DNA from 3 places in the Bradyrhizobium sp. WSM4874 genome. Region 1 is predicted to be linked to each of the others. Evidence: predicted binding sites of a transcription regulator. Region 1 holds the regulator's gene; each other region holds the start of a gene.
The links. Region 1 encodes LexA, which represses DNA repair genes until DNA is damaged. Its sites were predicted from a motif close to TGTTCNNNNTGTGTTCNG; they were not measured.
Positions count from the first base shown of each region.

Region 2: a site for LexA is predicted at 5,188-5,205, ahead of AC0L3P_RS13255 (ATP-dependent helicase). Genes of this name have one in related genera too.
Region 3: a site for LexA is predicted at 2,077-2,094, ahead of AC0L3P_RS32365 (helicase-related protein). Genes of this name have one in related genera too.

Region 1 is NZ_JBVVPR010000002.1:96,282-102,995, reverse strand. It holds gene AC0L3P_RS02805 (alpha-hydroxy acid oxidase) at 1-90, shown strand, start outside; gene AC0L3P_RS02800 (HAD family hydrolase) at 99-731, shown strand; gene AC0L3P_RS02795 (hypothetical protein) at 901-1,092, shown strand; gene AC0L3P_RS02790 (molybdopterin molybdotransferase MoeA) at 1,320-2,531, shown strand; gene lexA (transcriptional repressor LexA) at 2,708-3,409, shown strand; gene AC0L3P_RS02780 (hypothetical protein) at 3,872-4,306, shown strand; gene AC0L3P_RS02775 (GAF domain-containing protein) at 4,530-5,471, shown strand; gene AC0L3P_RS02770 (ComEC/Rec2 family competence protein) at 5,481-6,714, opposite strand, start outside.
Region 2 is NZ_JBVVPR010000010.1:115,360-122,073, reverse strand. It holds gene AC0L3P_RS13275 (NAD-dependent epimerase/dehydratase family protein) at 1-540, opposite strand, end outside; gene AC0L3P_RS13270 (Mpo1 family 2-hydroxy fatty acid dioxygenase) at 570-1,106, opposite strand; gene AC0L3P_RS13265 (OmpA family protein) at 1,261-1,932, opposite strand; gene AC0L3P_RS13260 (hypothetical protein) at 1,932-2,348, opposite strand; gene AC0L3P_RS13255 (ATP-dependent helicase) at 2,441-5,023, opposite strand; gene AC0L3P_RS13250 (DUF1328 domain-containing protein) at 5,263-5,436, shown strand; gene AC0L3P_RS13245 (thioesterase family protein) at 5,442-5,948, opposite strand; gene AC0L3P_RS13240 (FAD-binding oxidoreductase) at 6,036-6,714, shown strand, end outside.
Region 3 is NZ_JBVVPR010000045.1:41,744-48,457, reverse strand. It holds gene rpmB (50S ribosomal protein L28) at 1-269, opposite strand, end outside; gene AC0L3P_RS32370 (DUF3108 domain-containing protein) at 876-1,685, shown strand; gene AC0L3P_RS32365 (helicase-related protein) at 2,361-5,771, shown strand; gene AC0L3P_RS32360 (RNA-binding S4 domain-containing protein) at 5,794-6,063, shown strand; gene fdxA (ferredoxin FdxA) at 6,196-6,534, shown strand.

The sequences.
Region 1 (6,714 bases):
AAATCCTGCCTGCACCAGGCGACCGCAACCAACGCGCCCAGCGTGTTCAGCGCGTTTCCGCTGTTCGATCACGAGCCATATCGATACTGAGTGAAAGGATGCAGGTGACATCGCTCTCTCCCGGCAGCGCGGATGCGCTTCTGTTCGATCTCGGCCGCGTGGTGCTCGATATCGATTTCTCCAAGGCCATCGCCTGCTGGTCGGGACATGCCGGCTGCAAGCCCGAATCCCTCGTCGCGCGCTATGTGCGGGACAGCGAAGCCTATCGTTTGCACGAGATGGGGAAGATCAGCGATGAGGACTATTTCGCCTCATTGCGAGCCTCGCTCGGAATCGGCATTTCGGACGCGCAGTTCCTGGAAGGCTGGAACGCGATTTTCGCCGGCGAAATGCCTGACATCGCCGAGCTGCTGCCGCGGGCAGCGAAGCAGATGCCGCTCTACGCTTTCTCCAATACCAACCGGCCGCACGTGGACCATTTCTCAAGGGAATATGCCGACCTCCTCGGCCATTTCCGCGAGCTCTATTTGTCGTCCAGCATCGGCTTGCGCAAACCGGATGCGGAGGCCTTCGACCACGTCATTGCGGCGATCGGCGTACCCGCCGGGCGCATCGTGTTCTTCGACGATCTTGCCGAAAACATCGAGGGAGCGCGGGCGCGCGGCTTGACGGCCGTGCATGTGACTTCGCCGCGTGACGTCGGGAACGCATTGAAGGCATTGGGCATTTGACGAGGAGCCCTTGTCGCGAAACCCACGGCGGCACGGCCCGACGGGACCAATTTTGAAGGAATTGAGGAACCCGATCACTTTGTGCATTTTTGTACAGAGTTCCGGGAACGGAATACCGCCTTCCGGACTCTTAGAGTCCGTTGGGACTTCTACGGACGGATGCATCATCGTGCTGGGCAAAACCTACCTCACCAAGCAAGCCTCTCTTCTTCTTGAATTCGCCAGGACAACTTCAGATTCGGACCTTTCCGCCAAGCTTGTGAGCAAGGCCGCCGACCTGAAATCCCAAGCCGATCCGCTACCCGACAAGGATCAAGGACCCAAGGCGCCCGACGTAACTCCCGGGCAGGCAGGGAGCTGATCGGTACAGGCCGGGGGGCGCACGTCGTTCTCGTCTTACCATGACCACTCTCCTGCCGATCTGTCAGGTTCTTCGGATCATGCCGCGACGCGCTTGATCCTGCCTTCCGGAACAATGTGAAGCGGCGGGATGACTGCGCTCGCTCAGCCGTTTTTGCCTCTGCGCCCGCGCTCGGCTAGAAGACTTGCGGAACATTCGCCCGAACGTGCCGAGCAGGAGTTTTCGCCGTGGCCTTGATGCCGGTTTCTGACGCGCTTGCCGCGGTGCTGGCGGGTGCAGAGCCGCTGCCCGAAGAAATGATTTCCCTCGACGAGGCCTACCATCGCGTGCTCGCGCGTGACGTCGCGGCGCGACGCACGCAGCCGCCGCAGGCGATGTCCGCGATGGACGGCTACGCGGTGCGCGCGGCCGATGCCGCGACGATCGATTCGGAGCTCACCGTCATCGGCGAAGTCGCGGCAGGCCGACCGTTCGCGGGGACGGTCGGCGCCGGCGAGGCCGTGCGGATCTTCACCGGCGGCGTCGTTCCCGGTGGCGCGGACGCCGTCGTGATCCAGGAGGACACGGTCGCCGCCGGCAAGCGTATCACGATCAAGGAAGCCGCGATCGCCGGACGGCACATCCGTCCCGCCGGCGTCGATTTCCGCGAGGGCGACGTGCTCCTGCGCAAGGGAAGCCGTCTCACCGAGCGCGACCTCGCGCTCGCCGCCGGGATGAACCATCCGCGCCTTGCCGTTTTCAGGCGTCCGAAGGTCGCGATTCTCGCCACCGGCGACGAGCTGGTGATGCCGGGCACCACGCCCGGTCACGGCCAGATCGTCTATTCCAACGGCTACGCCCTGCACGCGCTCGCCCGCAGCGAGGGCGCCGAGACCATCGACCTCGGTATTGCCGCCGACACGCTGGAGGCCACCACCACCGGCATCCGCCGCGCCCGCGAGAGCGGCGCCGACATCCTGATCACGACCGGCGGCGCATCGGTCGGCGACCACGATCTGGTCCAGCAGGCACTGAGGGACGAAGGCATCGCGATGGCGTTCTGGAAAATCGCGATGCGGCCAGGCAAGCCGATGATGCACGGTCGGCTCGGCACAATGGGTGTGATCGGCCTGCCGGGCAATCCCGTGTCGTCCTACGTGTGCGCTTTCCTGTTCCTGGTGCCTCTGATTCGCGCCCTGTCTGGCCGTTCTGTGATTCACCATCGCCGTGAAAGCGCCGTGCTCGGCCGCGACGTCGGCGCCAACGACCAGCGCGAGGACTATCTGCGCGCGCATCTGGAGGAGCGTGACGACGGCACACGCGTCGTTCTTCCCGTCAATCATCAGGACTCTTCGCTGCTTGCGAATCTCGCTGCAGCACAGGTACTTCTCGTGCGCGCTCCGTTCGCGCCGAAGGCCGAAGCTGGCACGGCTTGCGAAGTGCTGCGGCTCCCCGTCTGAGCGCCTCGGCAACGCGCGTTCCGCGAACTTTGCTCTGTTCACGGTAAATTAAGCAGTTGCGGAACATGTATCGAACATATAGTGTCCGTTCATGATTTGTTTCGAGCATGTAGCGGCTTATTGCCGAATTCAGCGTCTCGGAATCGGACGACATCAACCGGGGGACTTTGGTCGAGATGTTAACGCGCAAACAATACGAGCTTCTGCGGTTCATCAGTGAACGTCTGAAGGAAAGCGGCGTGCCGCCCTCCTTCGACGAGATGAAGGATGCGCTCGACCTGCGCTCGAAGTCAGGCATCCATCGCCTGATCACGGCGCTCGAGGAGCGTGGCTTCATCCGACGCCTGCCCAACCGCGCCCGTGCGATTGAAGTCATTAAGCTGCCGGAGCTCCAGGCAGCCGCAGGCAGCCGGCGCGGCTTCACGCCGAGCGTCATCGAGGGCAATCTCGGCAAGGTGCGTGCGAGCTCCAGCCTGTCGGCTGACGAGGGCGAGCGTCCCGTCGCGGTGCCGGTGATGGGCCGCATCGCGGCCGGCACGCCGATCGAGGCGTTGCAGACCCGCAGCCATACCATCAGCGTACCGCCTGACATGCTCGGCTCGGGCGAGCATTACGCGCTCGAAGTGCGCGGCGATTCCATGGTCGAGGCCGGCATTCTTGACGGCGACATGGCACTGATCCAGCGCAACGAGAGCGCCGATACCGGCGACATCGTGGTGGCGCTGATCGACGACGAGGAAGCGACGCTGAAGCGCTTCCGCCGTCGCGGTGCCTCGATCGCGCTCGAGCCCGCCAACGCGGCCTATGAGGTCCGCATCCTGCCGCCCAACCGGGTGAAGATTCAGGGCAAGCTGATCGGGCTTTACCGGAAGTACTGATACCGGAAGTGCTTCATACCGGAAGTGCTTGGCGCCTCGCGCGCTTCCACCGGCATCGCCGGTCAGAGATTGGAGCGGATCATCGTCCGCTCCGGCTGGATAGTCGTTCTGGTTCTGCACAGACTATCCTGCCCCTCCTCCGGCGCTGGCTCCTCGCGACGCCCACGGAAACGGCACCGCTTCAAACAGCACCGCTTCGCGGCTCGAGTGTTCGAGGAAACACCGGCCAGCGATCAAGTTCGACCGTTGCAGACAAGCCGGCAATGTTCGCGCATGCGCCTCCCGAATGCATCGCAACGGGCTTTGTTCCTATTGAATTCGGGAAAGATAATGTGATCGCGGCTTGCAGAAGCCAGCCGCAGATTTGCCCACAACCAAGCAGAGCGTTCGTGCTTCCACTCTGATAGAGGCCTGCGCCTCGATAAGAGACGCGGGTAGCTATCCCAGCATGAGGAGCACCCGATGTGTGACTACAGCCTGCATGCCGTCGCGTCGCGCCCCGCCGAAGTCGGCGAGACGATCGTCACGACAAGCTTCCGCGGCACCTCGACGCGCGGCTTCGCCTCCGCAGCCGATCCGTCTGTTGCCGTCTGCCTGCTGCCAGGGACGGAGCTCGCCTTCGCCGACGACGTCCGTTACGACAATCGCTGGATCTGGACGCGCACCATCAATTCCCGCGTGGGCAAGTTCGGCAAGATCGATCCGCACATTCCCGACCGCCATCATGATGCGATCGAATTCCCGGACGGCAAATATGTGCTGGTGACGCAGCTCGTCGAAGGCCAGCGCGCGACCGTGCTGCAACTGCCGGTAACTCAGTCGGTGGCCGAGCGCGAGCACAAGGCGCAGATCGTCGCCGACCGGCCGCCGACCGTCACGCACCTGCCGATCGGCTGACACAGCCGCCTCCGGCTACGAGGTCGGGGGTCAGGATTGAATTGCCATCGCCGGCCGCGGCCGGCGAGATGGTGTGGCTTGCGTCCGCGAAATCCAATCGGATGGACCAAGCCCTTGCACCTCTCCGCCGCACGAAGTTTGAGCCGCCCTGCCTGAAGTTTGAACGTCCGCTTCGCAGCCAAATGACCGATGCTGTCAGGGCTTGAGACGGCGGACACGCTCGATGAAAACCTTCCTTCGCGTCGTTGAACTCTGGGTGCCCGATCGGACGCGCATGCGGCTGAAGTTTGGCGGCGGCCTCTACGACGAAGGGCTGTCCGCGTTCAAGGCCGTCAGCGAAGAGCTGCACTTCGGGTATGACGAGGGACTTCCGGGCAAGGCCTGGGCCGCGGGCCACCCCGTGATCCTCACCAAATTCGCCAACTCCTATTTCAAACGGACCGATCAGGCGCTCGCGGCCGGCCTCACCTGCGGCGTCGCGGTGCCGGTGTTTGCGGGTGAATTCCTGCAAGCCGTCATGGTGCTGTTCTGCGGCGACGACGAAGCGCATGTCGGGGCGATCGAGCTTTGGCACAACGACCCAGATGCTTCCCACGAGATGGGGCTCGTCGATGGCTATTATGGCACCGCCGACATGTTCGAATTCAACTCCCGCCACACTAAATTTCCTCGCGGCTTTGGCCTGCCTGGCCGCACCTGGAAGGCGGGGCTGCCGCTGATCATCAAGAACCTGCACGACGCCAGGAGTTTTCTGCGCTGGGAGGACGCAGCCAAGGTCGGGATCAATTGCGGCGTCGGCGTGCCCTATCGGACCGGCACGGACCAGACCTGGGTCCTGACATTCCTCTCCGCGCAGGCCACGCCGATTGCGCGACGCTTCGAAATCTGGATCCCGAACGAGACCCACTCGGCACTGGTGTTCCGCGCCGGCGATTGCAGCGCGCAGACCGACCTTGCCGCGCTCTATGCGGAAAAATCCATTGCCAGAGGCGAAGGCAGCATCGGCGGGGCCTGGGCGACCGGCATGCCCGCGCTCAACAATGAGCTCGCGCATGACGGCTCGGTCGCCGGTTTCGAAGCCTGCACAGCCGGACTGAGCCGGATGGTGGCCCTGCCGGTCATCGGCAATTCCAGGCTCGACGCCGTGCTGGCCTGGTACTTGTAACCGATCCGATCAATCGTCGGCCTGCAAGTCGGTCTCCGCCGGCGTTGCGTCCTTGGTGCGGGGCGCGGTCGTCTTAGGCGCAAGGCTGCCGTCGAAATCACCCTCGCCGGCGCCGGCCGGTAACCAGGGGCGGCTCGTGCCTCTCGCCCTCACCGCCTGAACCACAAAACCGTCACCACGCTGCGTCAGCGCCAGCGCGCTCTGGCTGGCGAGCCGCTGCCGATCGACCACCATCGCCGCGCAATCGGGCGGCGCGGGACGTGTCGTCACCACCAGCGCGGCCCGACTGCAATCGTCCGCGAGAGCGTCGACGCGCAGTGCCAGTGCGACCAGCCTCCCGTCGGCCAGTGGCGTCACGCAGCCGGATTCGTCACAGGACACGCCATCGGCCAGCGAGGCTCTGCCGGCATCGCGCGGATCGGCGTCGGCAGCGAGCCATTCCTTGAGCAGAAAGCTGTCCTTGTTCGTCCTGATCAGGTGTAGATATCCGTCCCTGCCCCGCACGGCGACGCTCGCGCCATCCCCGGCAATCAGGATGTCGGGCTGCCGCGACGACAGTCCCCAGAGGATCGCAGCCAGCAGCACCAGTGCGCCCGACCAGCGCAGCGGCGTGCGCAACAGTCCCAGCACGATGATTCCCAGGCTCGCCGCGATCAGCGGCGCGATCCCGAACGCCGGGATGCGGCCGACCGCGCCCGGCAATGCCGCGACCCATCGCGAGACCGCGACCATCCAGTCGATGCCGATTCCCATCAGCCACCAGAACACGCTGTCGAGCCCGAACGGCGCCGCAAGCAGCCCCAACAGTCCTGCCGGCATCACCAGTGCCGAGACCACCGGCATCGCGCCGAGATTGGCGAGCACCCCGAACGGCGTGACACGGTGGAAGTGGAACGCGGCATAGGGCGTGGTCGCAAGTCCCGCAATCAGCGAAGCCATGAACAGCATCGCGATCTCGCGGCCGCCCCACATCGCAATGCGCGCGGTCGCCGAATGGTCCGGCGAGGCAAACAAATTCGGCATGCCGATCTGCACCAGCGCCACCAGCCCCAGCGTTGCCGCAAACGACATCTGAAAACTCGGATGCACCAGCGCTTCCGGCGCGACCGCCAGCACGATCAGCGCGGCGACAGCAAGCGTGCGGAAGGTGATGGCGCGGCGATCGACCATCACTGCGATCAGCACCACCGCGGTCATGAAGAACGATCTTTGCGTGGCGACCTCCGCGCCCGACAGCAGCAGG
Region 2 (6,714 bases), on a different contig from region 1:
CGGCGGCGTCAGATTATGATCGGCCGCACCGATCGGCATCGTCGGTGTGCCGATCACCAGCGGAAAACCTTCAGCCGCGGCCTTCGCGGCGCAATGCTCGGCCAGCGATTTCGACCGCGTGTAAGCGCCCGGCATCGCATCGGCCGGCTGGAGCGCCTCTTCGGCGGGAACACCGTTGAGGTCGGAATAGGGGAACAGGATCGATTCTGTCGAGCAGTGCAGGAAGCGCGAGATGCCGCGCTTCATCGCGGCCGCGAGCACGATCTCGGTGCCGCGGCAATTGACGTCGTGAAAGGCTTGCTTGTCGGCGACCCACATGCCGGGCAGGCCGGCGAGGTGATAGACCTGATCGACACCCGCGATCGCGGCATCGACCGCGGCGCCGTCCAGCACCGAGCCATGGGCATATTCAACGTCGGCATACGGCGTGGCCGGCGCACGGACATCGAGCACACGCACCCGCTGCCCACGGGCGCGGAGCGCTTCTACGAGATGATGTCCGATGAAGCCGCTGCCACCGGTAACCAGTACGAGAGCCATGCAGAAGGTTTGCTGTTTCGCGTCTAGAGCTATCGGGTTGAAAGGGAATTGGTCGGAACAGGCGCCAGAATCGCGGCAAGGTCGCGACGGAAGCCCAATGCAATGAATAATTTTGCCATGACAAACATCGGTCCAAGCAGAAAATGCGTGGGGTGGTCGACCATCGACGGCTGCCGCTCCTCGAAAACCTTGTGGCCGACGATCTGCGAAGCGACGCCAAGTCCGATCAGCACCGCAAAAATCGACCACATCATGACGATCGAGACCTGATTGCCGATCGCGGTTGCGACCGAAAGCAGCACGATCATCGAGGCGAGGATGCCGAGCCCGATCCCGGCGTCCAGCATCAGCCAGTAGACCAGCACCGGCAGGGCAAGAATCACGGCCAGGCTCACCTCGATCCCGAACAGCGGGAAATGCACCAGCGTCAGCGGCAGCACGGCGCCGGTGAAGAGCAGGAGAATGCCGACCACGTGCATCGCGCAGTTCCAGGGATCGCGATGATATTCGACGTAGTCGGCCAGCTGGCGTTGAAAATAACTGGCCATCTCGGTCTCGTGCAGCATGGGGTCGGGAAGGGCGAAAAAAGCCTATAGCACCTGATAGGGCGGTGCACAAACCGGCGCGATTGTCGCGCGAAACCGCGCTGTTGCGCTGTGAGACAAGTCACAAAACGATCGGGACTTCAAAGGGTTCCGTCGGGCGCCGCGGCGCGTCCGCTCAGCGCTTCTTGGCGGGCTTTTTCGCCGCAGGCGCAGGTGTCGCAGCCGGATGCGCAGGCGCTTCCTCCGGTACCTTGGCGTAGGTCGCGATTTGCAACTGGCCGTTGACGGCCGAGCTTGGCCTGGCCCGATCGAGAAACTGCTCCTCGCCGAGGCCGATCGGATGCAACCGCTTGGTCGAGATCTTGAACGTGTTCACCAGCACGTCGCGAATCGCGTCCGCCCGGCGCTGGCTCAGGATGGCGTTGGCCTCGCGCGTCTTCGCGTTGGATTCGACATGGCCGACGATCAGGAACGTGTAGGGCAGCAGTGAAGCATGGACCAGCGCGTCGGCGAGGCGGCCGACGGTCTGGTAGGACGCCGGCTGGATGATCGGCGTGTCGGCGTCGAACTGAATCTGCGCGGTGAAGGTCGGCAAATTGACCAGATCGGGCGCGATCAGCGGCCGGTTCACCGGACCCGGATCGTTCTTGATCCTGGCCTTGGCCCGCTCCATCACCTGCAGCTTCAGCGCGGGAAGATCGATCTCGGCGGGCTGTTCGAAATGGTTGAGCTTGCCGACGATGTCGTCGCGGGTCGGCGGCGCCGTCTGCGCTTGGGCTGCGCCCGCGAGCAAAGCGAGGCCGAGCGCGATGGATATTCCGGCGGTGAAAAGCCTGTTCGCCGGCATCACCGATACCCCGCGTCGTCGACGGCCTTCAGGCAGTTGTTGCTGATGCCTTTGGGCGTCGAGACCAGGCAGGGGACCGCCTTGCTGGTCTCCTTGGTCGAGCCGCCGCAGACCTTGACGATCTCGCGCTGGCAGGCGTTCGCCACCGTGACCCGGGCGGCGACGCGCTTCTGGATGGCATCGAAGGCGCCGAGATAGTCGCTCTGGCACTGCTGTGAGAGCACGTCGCGGTTGCGCGACAGGCACTCCTTCAGGCGGGTCGAATCCGGGTTGACGCCGCGGCAATTGGCGACGATTTCCGCACCGCAACTTTTCGCCAGCATCCCGATCGAATCGCCAAAGCTCACGGTCTCCGCCGCTGCAAGCGACGGCATGACCAATGCCAGTACGATCAGTGTGATGGAGCCCCGGACCATGGCCGCATCTGATACGGGGAAGTTCGCGGTGGTCAAGGGGCGTAGAAGGAAGAAACGGCAGCGTAACGCCACCGCCACACAGGGCAGGGGCCTCACGTCCGCTGCACAAAACTGTCCACGACCTTCTTTTCCCCCGCCTTGTCGAAGGCGATGGTGAGCTTGTTGCCGTCGATCTTGGTGACGCGGCCATAGCCGAATTTCTGGTGGAAGACCCGGTCGGAGAGGGAGAACTCCGAGGTCGTGCCGGTGGATTTGGCCACCAGCTCGCCCTCGATCGTCAGGGGCCCGCGGCGGCGCGAGGAGAAGCTGCCGAAATCGGGCGAGGACGACTGGGACGAAAACGACGAGGCCTGTTCCTCGAAGCTGCCGCGGCCGCCATTGCCGCCGCCGCCCCCGCCGCGATTGCGATTGGCCTGGGCGCGCTGCCAGCCGGGGGTCGAATAGGTGGAGCCGAACGCTTCCATGTCGTCGAAGCGGGAGGCCCCGTAGCCGCCGGTGCCGCCCCAGGCCGAGCCGCCCTTGGATTCCGTGATCTCGACATTGGCCGCCGGCAGTTCGTCGAGGAAGCGCGACGGGATCGTGGTCGACCAGGTGCCATGGATCCGGCGGTTGGTGGCAAAATAGATTTTGGCGCGGCGGCGGGCGCGGGTTAGGCCGACATGGCCGAGCCGGCGCTCTTCCTCGAGGCCGGCGCGGCCCTGTTCGTCCAGCGTGCGCTGGCTCGGAAACAGGCCTTCCTCCCAGCCGGGCAGGAACACGTTGTCGAATTCCAGCCCCTTGGCCGAATGCAGCGTCATCAGCGACACCGCGTCCTCATCGGCGCCGCTGTCGCGGTCCATCACCAGCGAGATGTGCTCCAAAAACCCTTGCAGATTCTCGAACTCCTCCATCGAGCGCACCAGCTCCTTGAGGTTTTCGAGCCGACCCGCGGCGTCCGCCGAGCGGTCCTTCTGCCACATCTCGGTGTAGCCGCTCTCGTCGAGCACGATCTGGGCCAGATCAGTGTGCGACGTGACCTCGCGCTGGGCGCGCCAGCGGTCGAACTGGGCGACGACGTCGCGCAAGGAGCCGCGCGCCTTCGGCTTCAGCTCATCGGTCTCGACCACCGCGCGCGCCGCCTCGAACAGCGGAATGCGGCGCTTGCGGGCGTGATCGTGCAGCATCTGCACGGTGGCATCGCCCAGGCCGCGCTTGGGCGTGTTGACGATGCGCTCGAAGGCGAGATCGTCGGCCGGTGAATTGATGACGCGCAGATAAGCCAGCGCATCGCGGATTTCGGCGCGCTCGTAGAAGCGCGGGCCGCCGATGACGCGATAGGGCAGGCCGAGCGTGACGAAACGGTCCTCGAACTCGCGCATCTGGTAGGAGGCGCGCACCAGGATCGCGATCTCGTTGAGCTTGTCGCCCTGGCGCTGGATCTGCTCGATCTCCTCGCCGATGCCGCGGGCTTCCTCTTCCGAATCCCAGGAGCCTGTGACCGTGACCTTCTCGCCGTCATGGTCCTCGGTGCGCAGCGTCTTGCCGAGCCGGCCCTCGTTGTGCGCGATCAGGTGCGAGGCGGCGGCGAGGATGTGGCCGGTCGAGCGGTAGTTGCGCTCGAGGCGGATGACCTTGGCGCCGGGGAAATCATGGTCGAAGCGCAGGATGTTGTCGACCTCCGCGCCGCGCCAGCCATAGATCGACTGGTCGTCATCGCCGACGCAGCAGATGTTTTTGGTGGGGCCTACAGGGACAGCCGTCATTCCGGGATGCGCCGAAGGCGCCCCGGAATCTGGAGCCGAGGACTCATCTCCGGATTCCGGGTTCGGCTCTTCGAGCCGCCCCGGAATGACAGTGGGCGAGGTTGGCTTCGACGGCGCCTGCGACAGCAGCCGCAGCCACAGATACTGCGCGACGTTGGTGTCTTGGTACTCATCGACCAGAATGAATTTGAAGCGCTGCTGGTACTGCCGCAGGATATCCGGGTGCTCGCGGAAGATGCGGATATCCTCGAGCAGCAGATCGCCGAAATCGGCGGCGTTCAGGATCTTCAGCCGCTCCTGATAGCTCGCATAGAGCTTGCCGCCCTTGCCGTTGGCGAAGACGGCGGCTTCGCCCGAGGGCACCTGCGACGGCGTCAGGCCGCGGTTCTTCCAGCCGTCGATCAGGCCGGCCAGCATGCGCGCGGGCCAGCGCTTGTCGTCGATGTTGTCGGCTTGCAGGAGCTGCTTCAGGAGCCGCACCTGATCGTCGACGTCGAGCACGGTGAAATTCGACTTGAGCTGCGCCAGCTCGGCATGGGTGCGCAGGATGCGTCCGCCGATGGAGTGGAAGGTGCCGAGCCACGGCATGCCTTCGACCGCATGGCCGAGCATCTGGCCGAGCCGGTGCTTCATCTCGCGCGCGGCCTTGTTGGTGAAGGTCACCGACAGGATCTCGGAGGGGCGGGCGCGGCCCTGGCTCAGGATATGGGCGATGCGCGTGGTCAGCACGCGGGTCTTCCCGGTGCCGGCGCCGGCCAGCACCAGAACCGGGCCGTCCAGCGTCTCCACAGCCTCGCGCTGCTCCGGATTGAGCCCGGACAGGTATTGCGGGCCTACCGAGGCCCGCGCACGCGCGGCGATGCCGCCGGCTGCGGGTTGGTGGTCGGGGACGCTTTGGGACGTGATCTTGCTCGGCTCGGTCATGCGAATCATTTGCCCCACGTTGGCACCGCGGGGTGGTGAAAGGGGAGCCTTCTTAACAGGGATTGATCCCTATATGGGGCCGCGGTCGGGGGTTTTCCACGTGCGCGGAAAGCCAATTTGTTCCTGCGGGTCAGGCGAATTTCCGGCTCCAGCGGGCCGGAACCATTGTTCCCAGTTGGCGATTGGTTCTGCAAGTGAGGCGCGTCAGTCGCCGATCGCAGACAAACATCGAAACAGAGGTTCGGATCATGCTTAGCTGGGTAGTGACGTTTCTGGTTATCGCCCTGATCGCCGGTATCCTGGGCTTTGGCGGCCTCGCCGGCGCGTCGATCGAAATCGCCAAGATCATCTTCTTCATCGCGGTCGTGCTGTTCCTGGTCTCGGCCGTTGTTGGATTGGCCCGCGGCCGTAACAGGGTCTAGCGCGCTTACCGCTTCGAGGGCATCGCCACGTTGCGGCCGATGCCCTCGGGCCGCTGCACGGCGATGTGGGCCTTGACCACCGCTGCAATGCGCTCACGGATGTCTGGTGGAAAAGCCGCCACCTTTCGTGAGCCCATGTCGATGTGAAGCGACATGTTTTCCGACGTGGCGGACAGCCAACCCTCGGTCGCGTGTCGCAGCTCCTGGAAGGTGTGCAGCCGCTTGTCGTCGGCTTCCAGCAGCCAGACCGAGACCTGCACGGGATCGCCGAGGTGGATTTCGCGCAAATACCGCACGTGGCATTCGGCGGTGAAGGTCGAGCCGCTGCGCTCCTTCATGTAGCCCGGACCGATCCCGAGCGTCAGCCACATCTGGTCGATCGCGCGGTCGAACATCACGTTGTAATAGGCCATGTTGAGGTGGCCGTTGTAGTCGATCCATTGCGGCTCGATCTGCATGATCGAGGCGCGGAACGGCACGGTGTTGGTCGCTGTGGCGGCAGTCTCCGGCATATTTCCTTCCCCAGCTATGCGGCCGGTCGCTTGACTTGACCGGTGAGATGTCCTTTGCCACGGTTCGTCTCGTCGGGAGGAACGTCCGTGGGTACGACCATCACCAATAATCCGCCGCGGCCGGCGCCGAAAGCCCTCGCGAGCGCGCTGGAGCAGCTTGCCGCACGGTTCGGCAACCGCCTCATCACGTCGCAAGCCGTTCGCGAGCAGCACGGCCATACCACCACATGGATCGTGAACCAGCCGCCGGACGGCGTGGTTATGGCGCAGGAGACCGCCGACATCCAGGACGTGGTGCGGATCTGCGCGAAAAACGGCGTGCCCGTCATCGCCTTCGGCACCGGCACCTCGCTCGAGGGCCAGGTCAACGCACCCGCCGGCGGCATCTGCATCGACCTGCGCGACATGAGCAAGGTGCTCGCGGTGCATGCCGAGGACCTCGACTGCGTGATCCAGCCCGGGGTCACCCGCAAGGCGCTCAACGAGCATCTGCGTGACCAGGGCCTGTTCTTCCCGATCGACCCCGGCGCCGACGCCTCGCTCGGCGGCATGGCCTCGACCCGCGCCTCCGGCACCAACGCGGTGCGCTACGGCACCATGCGCGACAGTGTGCTGGCGCTGAAGGTGGTGCGCGGCGACGGCGAGATCATCACGACCGGCACGCGTGCGAAGAAATCATCCGCCGGCTACGACCTGACGCATCTGTTCGTTGGCGCCGAGGGTACGCTCGGCATCATCTCGGAACTGACCATCCGCCTGCGCGGCA
Region 3 (6,714 bases), on a different contig from region 1:
TTCTGGATGGCGCGCTTCAGCTCGAGGGCGCGCGGCGACAGCACGGCGGCCTTGGCCTTGAGCAGGAAGGGATCGAGGCCGCCATTGTGGTCGACGCTCTTGATCGCGTTGGTGGAGACGCGCAGGCGCACGTTGCGGCCCAGCGCTTCGCTGATGAAGGTCACGTTGACCAGGTTCGGCAGGAAGCGGCGCTTGGTCTTGATGTTGGAGTGGCTGACCGTGTGGCCGACCTGGGGGCCCTTGGCCGTCAATTCGCAGCGGCGAGACATGGCAAAATCCTCAATCTTTCCCAACGATGTGCGGCCGCCATTCGGGGCGCCACGGGCAAATTCTCTGTCCTTGCAGGGAGCGGGCGGACGTATAGGGGGGAAGCGGCGGGACGTCAAGGTTTTGGGGCGTGTTTCATGCTCCAAGGTAGCTGTCATCGCCCGGCAGTTGGTGTCATCGCCCGCGAAGGCGGGCGATCCAGTATTCCGAGAAAGCGCGGCTAGAGTCGAGGGGCCGCGGCGTACTGGATGCCCCGCCTTCGCGGGGCATGACAGCAAGGCATGACAGCGGTGGAGGTGGCGGGGTGATGTGCGCGCTTCTGACCCGCCCCGATCACCAAAACGGCAATGATTATCGCGCCTTACCATCACATAAAGGGCGTATTCGCGCCCGAAGAGTGCAGTGGAGTTCCGGACGCGGATTGGCCCGGACACATTGCTTGGCGCGGGTTTTGGCTTAAGTAACGACCGTTCGCGCCCCGATTGGATTGTTTCGTGCTCACAACGCCTCATCTTGCGCCAAGTCTGCGTCCAAATGAGCTGCGCCCAAATGAGCTGCGCTCAGCGGAGCGGCGCGCAAGTCATCCGCGCTCTGCCGGCCGGTGGGTCATGGCGGCCCTTTTCGGGCTGGTTTTGGCGTGGGCGGCGGAGCCCGCGGCGGCGCAAGGCAAGCTCGAGGCGCAATACGAGGCGACGCTGGCGGGCATTCCCGTAGGCCGAGGCGCCTGGAACATCGACATCCAGGACGACGTGTTCGCGGCCGCGGCCTCCGGCGGCACCTCGGGGCTGCTGAAATCCTTTGCGGGCGGGTCGGGCACCGGTGCCTCGCAGGGCCGCGTGGTCAACGGCGCGCTGGTCGCGACCGGCTATCAGGCCTCCACCACCACCTCGAAGAAAACCGAAGAGATCCGCATCACGCTCGACAAGGGCAATGTGAAGGATTTTGCCATCCTGCCGGAGCCGCCGCTCGATCCCGACCGCATCGTCGTCACCGACGCGCATCGCCGCGGCGTCTGGGACCCGATGACGGCCTCGCTGGTGCGCGTATCCGGCACCGGCGACGTGCTGTCGGCGGACGCCTGCCACGGCAGCGCCGCCGTGTTCGACGGCCGCATGCGCTACGAGCTCAAGCTCGATTTCAAGCGCATGGAAAACGTCAAGGCGGAGAAGGGCTATCACGGCCAGGTCGTGGTCTGCTCGCTGTATTTCGTGCCCATCGCCGGCTACATCCCCGATCGTCCCGTGATCAAATATCTCGCTGCCCAGCGCAACATCGAGGTCGCGTTCGCGCCGATCGCCGGCACGCGCATCCTGGTCCCATTCTGGCTGAAAGTGCCGACCCCGCTCGGGCCGGCCATGCTGGAAGCGACCAGCTTCGTCACCAGCGCCCAGCCGCCCAGGGTCGCAAAGACGCAGTAGGCTTGGCGTAGCCCCCGCTGCCGTAGCCCGGATGGAGCGCAGCGTAATCCGGGGTTCTTTGCTTCGGCCCCCGCATTGCGCTCCGCTCCATGCGGGCTACGGACCTCACCTTTTGGCCGAAAATAAACACAAGCAATTTCAACAACATGCCTACTGTGCATGGGGTTGTTTTCGCGCTTTTGTTTTGGAGGGGTCGGGGAGCGGGAATCCATTTGACTCCTCCCCGATTCTGATTCGACTCCGCGCCGTCCCCAGCTTTAACGAATCCGCCACCGAAACGTCGCTTGTGCGGCGGGCCAAAACTCCATCTAGTGCGAACCAATAGGCCTCCCGCGACATCTTGCGTGAACGGAACAGGACTCAAGGGGGAGTCAGCGATTCGGCCGCGATTCGTTCTCAACTCGTTCCGAAGCTTAAAGCCAACGGGAAAAGCGTCGCAAAGTGAGACAGTTGCGCGAGGTTCGGGGAGGGGCGCCGCATTCTCCGCTGTCATGCCCCGGCTTGACCGGGGCATCCAGTACGCCGCGCCCTCTCGGTTTGATCTGCGCCGCCTCTGGAATACTGGATCGCCCGGTCGAGCCGGGCGATGACAGCAGTGTGTGAGGCCAGCCCTTCGCGCCACCGCCCCAAAACAGCACTGACATTCGCCCCAATCGCCATTACCTAATCCCCCAGATGCCTTTTTCCTCCTCCCCCTTCGCTTCCGATCGGCTTCCCGGCGCCGGCGTCACTGCGGTGCTTGGTCCCACCAACACCGGCAAGACCCATCTCGCCATCGAGCGGATGCTCGCGCATCCCTCCGGCATGATCGGGCTGCCGCTGCGCCTGCTGGCGCGCGAGGTCTACAACAAGATCGCCGCGCGGGTCGGCCCCGATGCCGTCGCGCTCGTGACCGGCGAGGAGAAGATCAAGCCGAAATCGCCGCGCTACTGGGTCTCGACCGTCGAGGCGATGCCGCGGGATCTCGACGTCTCGTTCCTCGCCGTCGACGAGGTGCAGATCGCGTCTGATCTGGAACGCGGCCACGTCTTCACCGATCGCATCCTCAACCGCCGCGGCCGCGACGAGACGCTGCTCCTGGGTGCCGCCACGATGCGCCCGATCATCGAGCGGCTGCTGCCCGGCGTCTCCATGATCACGCGGCCGCGCCTGTCGCAGCTGGAATTCGCCGGCGACCGCAAGATCACGCGGCAGCCGCGCCGCACCGCCATCGTCGCCTTCTCGGCCGACGAGGTCTACGCCATCGCCGAGCTGATCCGCCGCCAGCATGGCGGCGCCGCCGTGGTGCTGGGCTCGCTCTCGCCGCGCACCCGCAACGCGCAGGTCGCGATGTTCCAGAACGGCGAGGTCGATTACCTCGTCGCCACCGACGCCGTCGGCATGGGCCTCAATCTCGACGTCGACCACGTCGCCTTTGCCTCCGACCGCAAGTTCGACGGCTACCAGTTCCGCCGCCTGACGCCGTCCGAATTCGGCCAGATCGCCGGCCGCGCCGGCCGCGCCACCCGCAACGGCACCTTCGGCACCACCGGCCGCTGCGCGCCGTTCGAGCCCGAACTCGTCAATGCGCTGCAGAACCACACCTTCGATCCCGTGAAGGTTTTGCAATGGCGCAATTCGAAGCTGGATTTTGCCTCCCTCGGCGCGCTCCAGGTCTCGCTGAACCTGGCCCCCGGTCACGAGGCGCTGACGCGCGCGCCCATCGCCGAGGACATGCGCGTGCTCGACCACGCCGCCCGCGACGCCGAGGTGCGCGATGTCGCGCATGGCAAGGACGCCGTGGAACGGCTGTGGGAGGCCTGCCAGGTCCCGGATTATCGAAAACTGTCGCCGGCCGCCCATGCCGAGCTGGTGACGACGCTGTACGGCTTCCTGATGCGGAAGGGATGCATCCCCGACGCCTGGTTCAGGACCCAGATCGACCAGGCCGACCGCGTCGACGGCGATATCGACACGCTGTCGGCCCGGATCGCGCAGATTCGCACCTGGACCTTCGTCGCCAACCGTCCCGACTGGCTGAAAGACCCGGAACGCTGGCAGGGGATCGCCCGCGAGGTCGAAAATAAATTATCGGATGCGCTCCATGAACGCTTGACTGAGCGTTTCGTTGATCGCCGGACCAGTGTATTGATGCGCCGCCTGCGGGAGAACACGAGCTTGAATACGGAAATCGGCAAGACCGGCGAAGTCATCGTCGAAGGCCATGTCATCGGCCGCCTCGATGGCTTCACCTTTGCACCGGATGCGGCGGAAGCCGGCTCCGATGCGAAAGCGTTGCAGGCTGCAGCGCAGGCCGTGCTCGCCGGCGAGATCAACGCGCGCGCCGAAAAACTGGGCAATGCGCCGGACGAGCAGTTCGTGCTGACCTCGGAAGGCATCATCCGCTGGACCGGCGACGCCGTGGCGCGGCTGTCTGCCGCAGAGGACGCGCTGCATCCGCGCATCCGCATCATCTCCGACGAACGCCTCACGGGCGCCCCCCGCGACAAGGTGCAGGCCCGGCTCGACCTCTGGCTCAAGACGCATATCGAAAAGCTGCTCGGGCCGCTGTTCGAGCTCAGTAAGGCCGAGGACGTCACCGGCATCGCCCGCGGCATCGCCTATCAGCTAGTCGAGGCGCTCGGCGTGCTGGAGCGCCCGAAGATCGCCAACGAGCTGAAGGACCTCGACCAGCCCTCGCGCGCGACCTTGCGCAAATACGGCGTCCGCTTCGGCGCCTATCACCTCTATTTCCCCGGCCTGCTCAAGCCGGCCGGGCGTGCGCTGGCCGCGCTGCTCTGGGCGCTGAAGCAGGACAATGTCGATCCCTCCGCGCTGTCGGGCGCGCAGCATCTGGCGAGCTCCGGCCGCACCTCGTTCCCGGTCGACAAGCAGCTGCCGCGCGATGCCTATCGCGTGCTCGGCTACAAGCAGGCCGGCGAGCGCGCCGTGCGTGTCGACATTCTGGAGCGCCTGGCCGATCTGATCCGTCCGGCGCTGGCCTGGCGCGAGAACGCGTCCGGCGAAAAGCCCGCGGGTGCGTTCGACGGCCGCAGCTTTGTCGTGACGCAGGCGATGACCTCGCTCACCGGTTCTGCGGGCGAAGATTTTGCGTCGGTGCTGCGTGCGCTCGGCTATCGCATGGACAAGCGTCCGCCGCTGCCGGCGAAGCCCGCTGCGGCTGTTGCCGAGGCGCCTGTTGCTGACGCCTCCAGCGAAGAGACGCCCGCAACCGAAACGCCGGTCGAGGACGCCGCAGCGCCTGCGGACACCGCGATCGAAGCCGCCGCCGAGCCTGTCACCGTCGAGGACGCGCCAGGGATGGAGCAGCACGACGAGCCAGCGCAAGACGAGCCGGCGCTCGAAGCTTCCGTCACGCCGGAAGACGCTCCCGGCATCGCGCCACCGGAGGAAGAAGCTGCAGTCTCCGCTGAGGCTGCCGCTCCTGCTGAAGCCGCTCCCGCCGAAACCGCATCTGCCGAGACTGCTGCAGCCGAAGCCGCGGCGTCGGCCGATGCGGCAGCACCCGTGGAGGCCGCGGCCACGCCCGCCGAGCCCGAGCTCATCGAGGTCTGGCGTCCCGCCGGCCGTCACGACGATCGCAAGCCGCGCCACGAGCGCCATCGCAACCAGCGCCATCACCAGCCGCGTCCGCAGGCGACTGCGGAAGCCGGCACTGCTCCTGCCGAAGGCGAAGCCGCGCCGGCCGCCGACGGCGAGAAGCGCGGTGAGCGTCATCGCCATGGCGGCGGTCATCGTCGCGATGGTGGCAGAGACTTCCGCAAGCCGCGCGAAGGCGGCGCCGAAGGCGCGCCACGTCCCGAGGGGCGCGACGACAAGAACCGTCGCTTCGAAGGCAAGAATGGCGGCAACAAGGACCGCGACAACAAGGATCGCAACAAGGGCAAGTTCGGCGGCGATCGCGACAAGGGCCGCGACAACCGCGGCCGCGAACGCGACAAGGGCCGCGACCGCCAGGGCGGACCGTCGCTGCGCCCCTACGCATCGAGCGCCACCCCGCGCGAACGCGATCGTCCGGTCGATCCGAACTCGCCCTTCGCGAAGCTCGCTGCGCTAAAGGAGCAGCTGTCCGGGCGCAAGGAGTGATCCCACGACCGAGCGGCAGCGCATCGACAAATGGCTGTGGCACGCGCGGGTGGTGAAGGCGCGCACCTCCGCTGCCGAGCTTGTCGAGTCCGGCCATGTTCGCGTCAACGGCGCACGCGAGAAATCGCCGGGGCATGCGATCAAGATCGGCGACGTGCTCACCGTTGCACTCGATCGCACCGTGCGCGTCTTGAAAGTCATCGCCTTCAACGAGCGCCGCGGCGATGCCGCCTCGGCCCGTGTGCTCTACGAAGAGCTGAGCGAAGGCCATCCGAATTCTCAGCGCAATTAATTGCGCTTTGAATTCATTTCTTGGTCGATCAAGCGCATAAAGCCGTCATGATCGGCCGTTCCTGAGCTTGCGGCGCCGGGCCATCCGCGCTACGCAAGCCGCGACTTTTAAAAGAGCTTTTCGGAGCGTTGGATGACTTACGTCGTCACTGAAGCGTGCATCAAGTGCAAGTACACCGACTGCGTCGAGGTCTGCCCGGTCGATTGTTTCTACGAGGGCGAGAACATGCTCGTCATCCATCCTGACGAGTGCATCGACTGCGGCGTGTGCGAGCCGGAATGCCCCGCCGATGCCATCAAGCCGGACACGGAACCGGGCCTGGAAAAGTGGCTCACCGTCAACGCCGATTATGCCAAGAGCTGGCCGAACATCACCCAGAAGAAAGAATCACCCGCCGACGCCAAGGATTTCGACGGCATGGAGGGCAAGTTCGACAAGTATTTCTCGCCGAACCCCGGCTCCGGCGACTAATTCGGGTCAAACTTAACCCTATTAGCGGCGTAACCGCTGAAAACCAGCCCTTAAGACCCCTAAATCATTGATTTTTGCGGGAAATGTGCTATATTGGGCACATTGAGCCGAACCCTGGTTAGCCCCGTCGGCCCCGTTGGGTTCCCGTGAAACCAAATGTCGAACAGGGGCGTGGCAGTT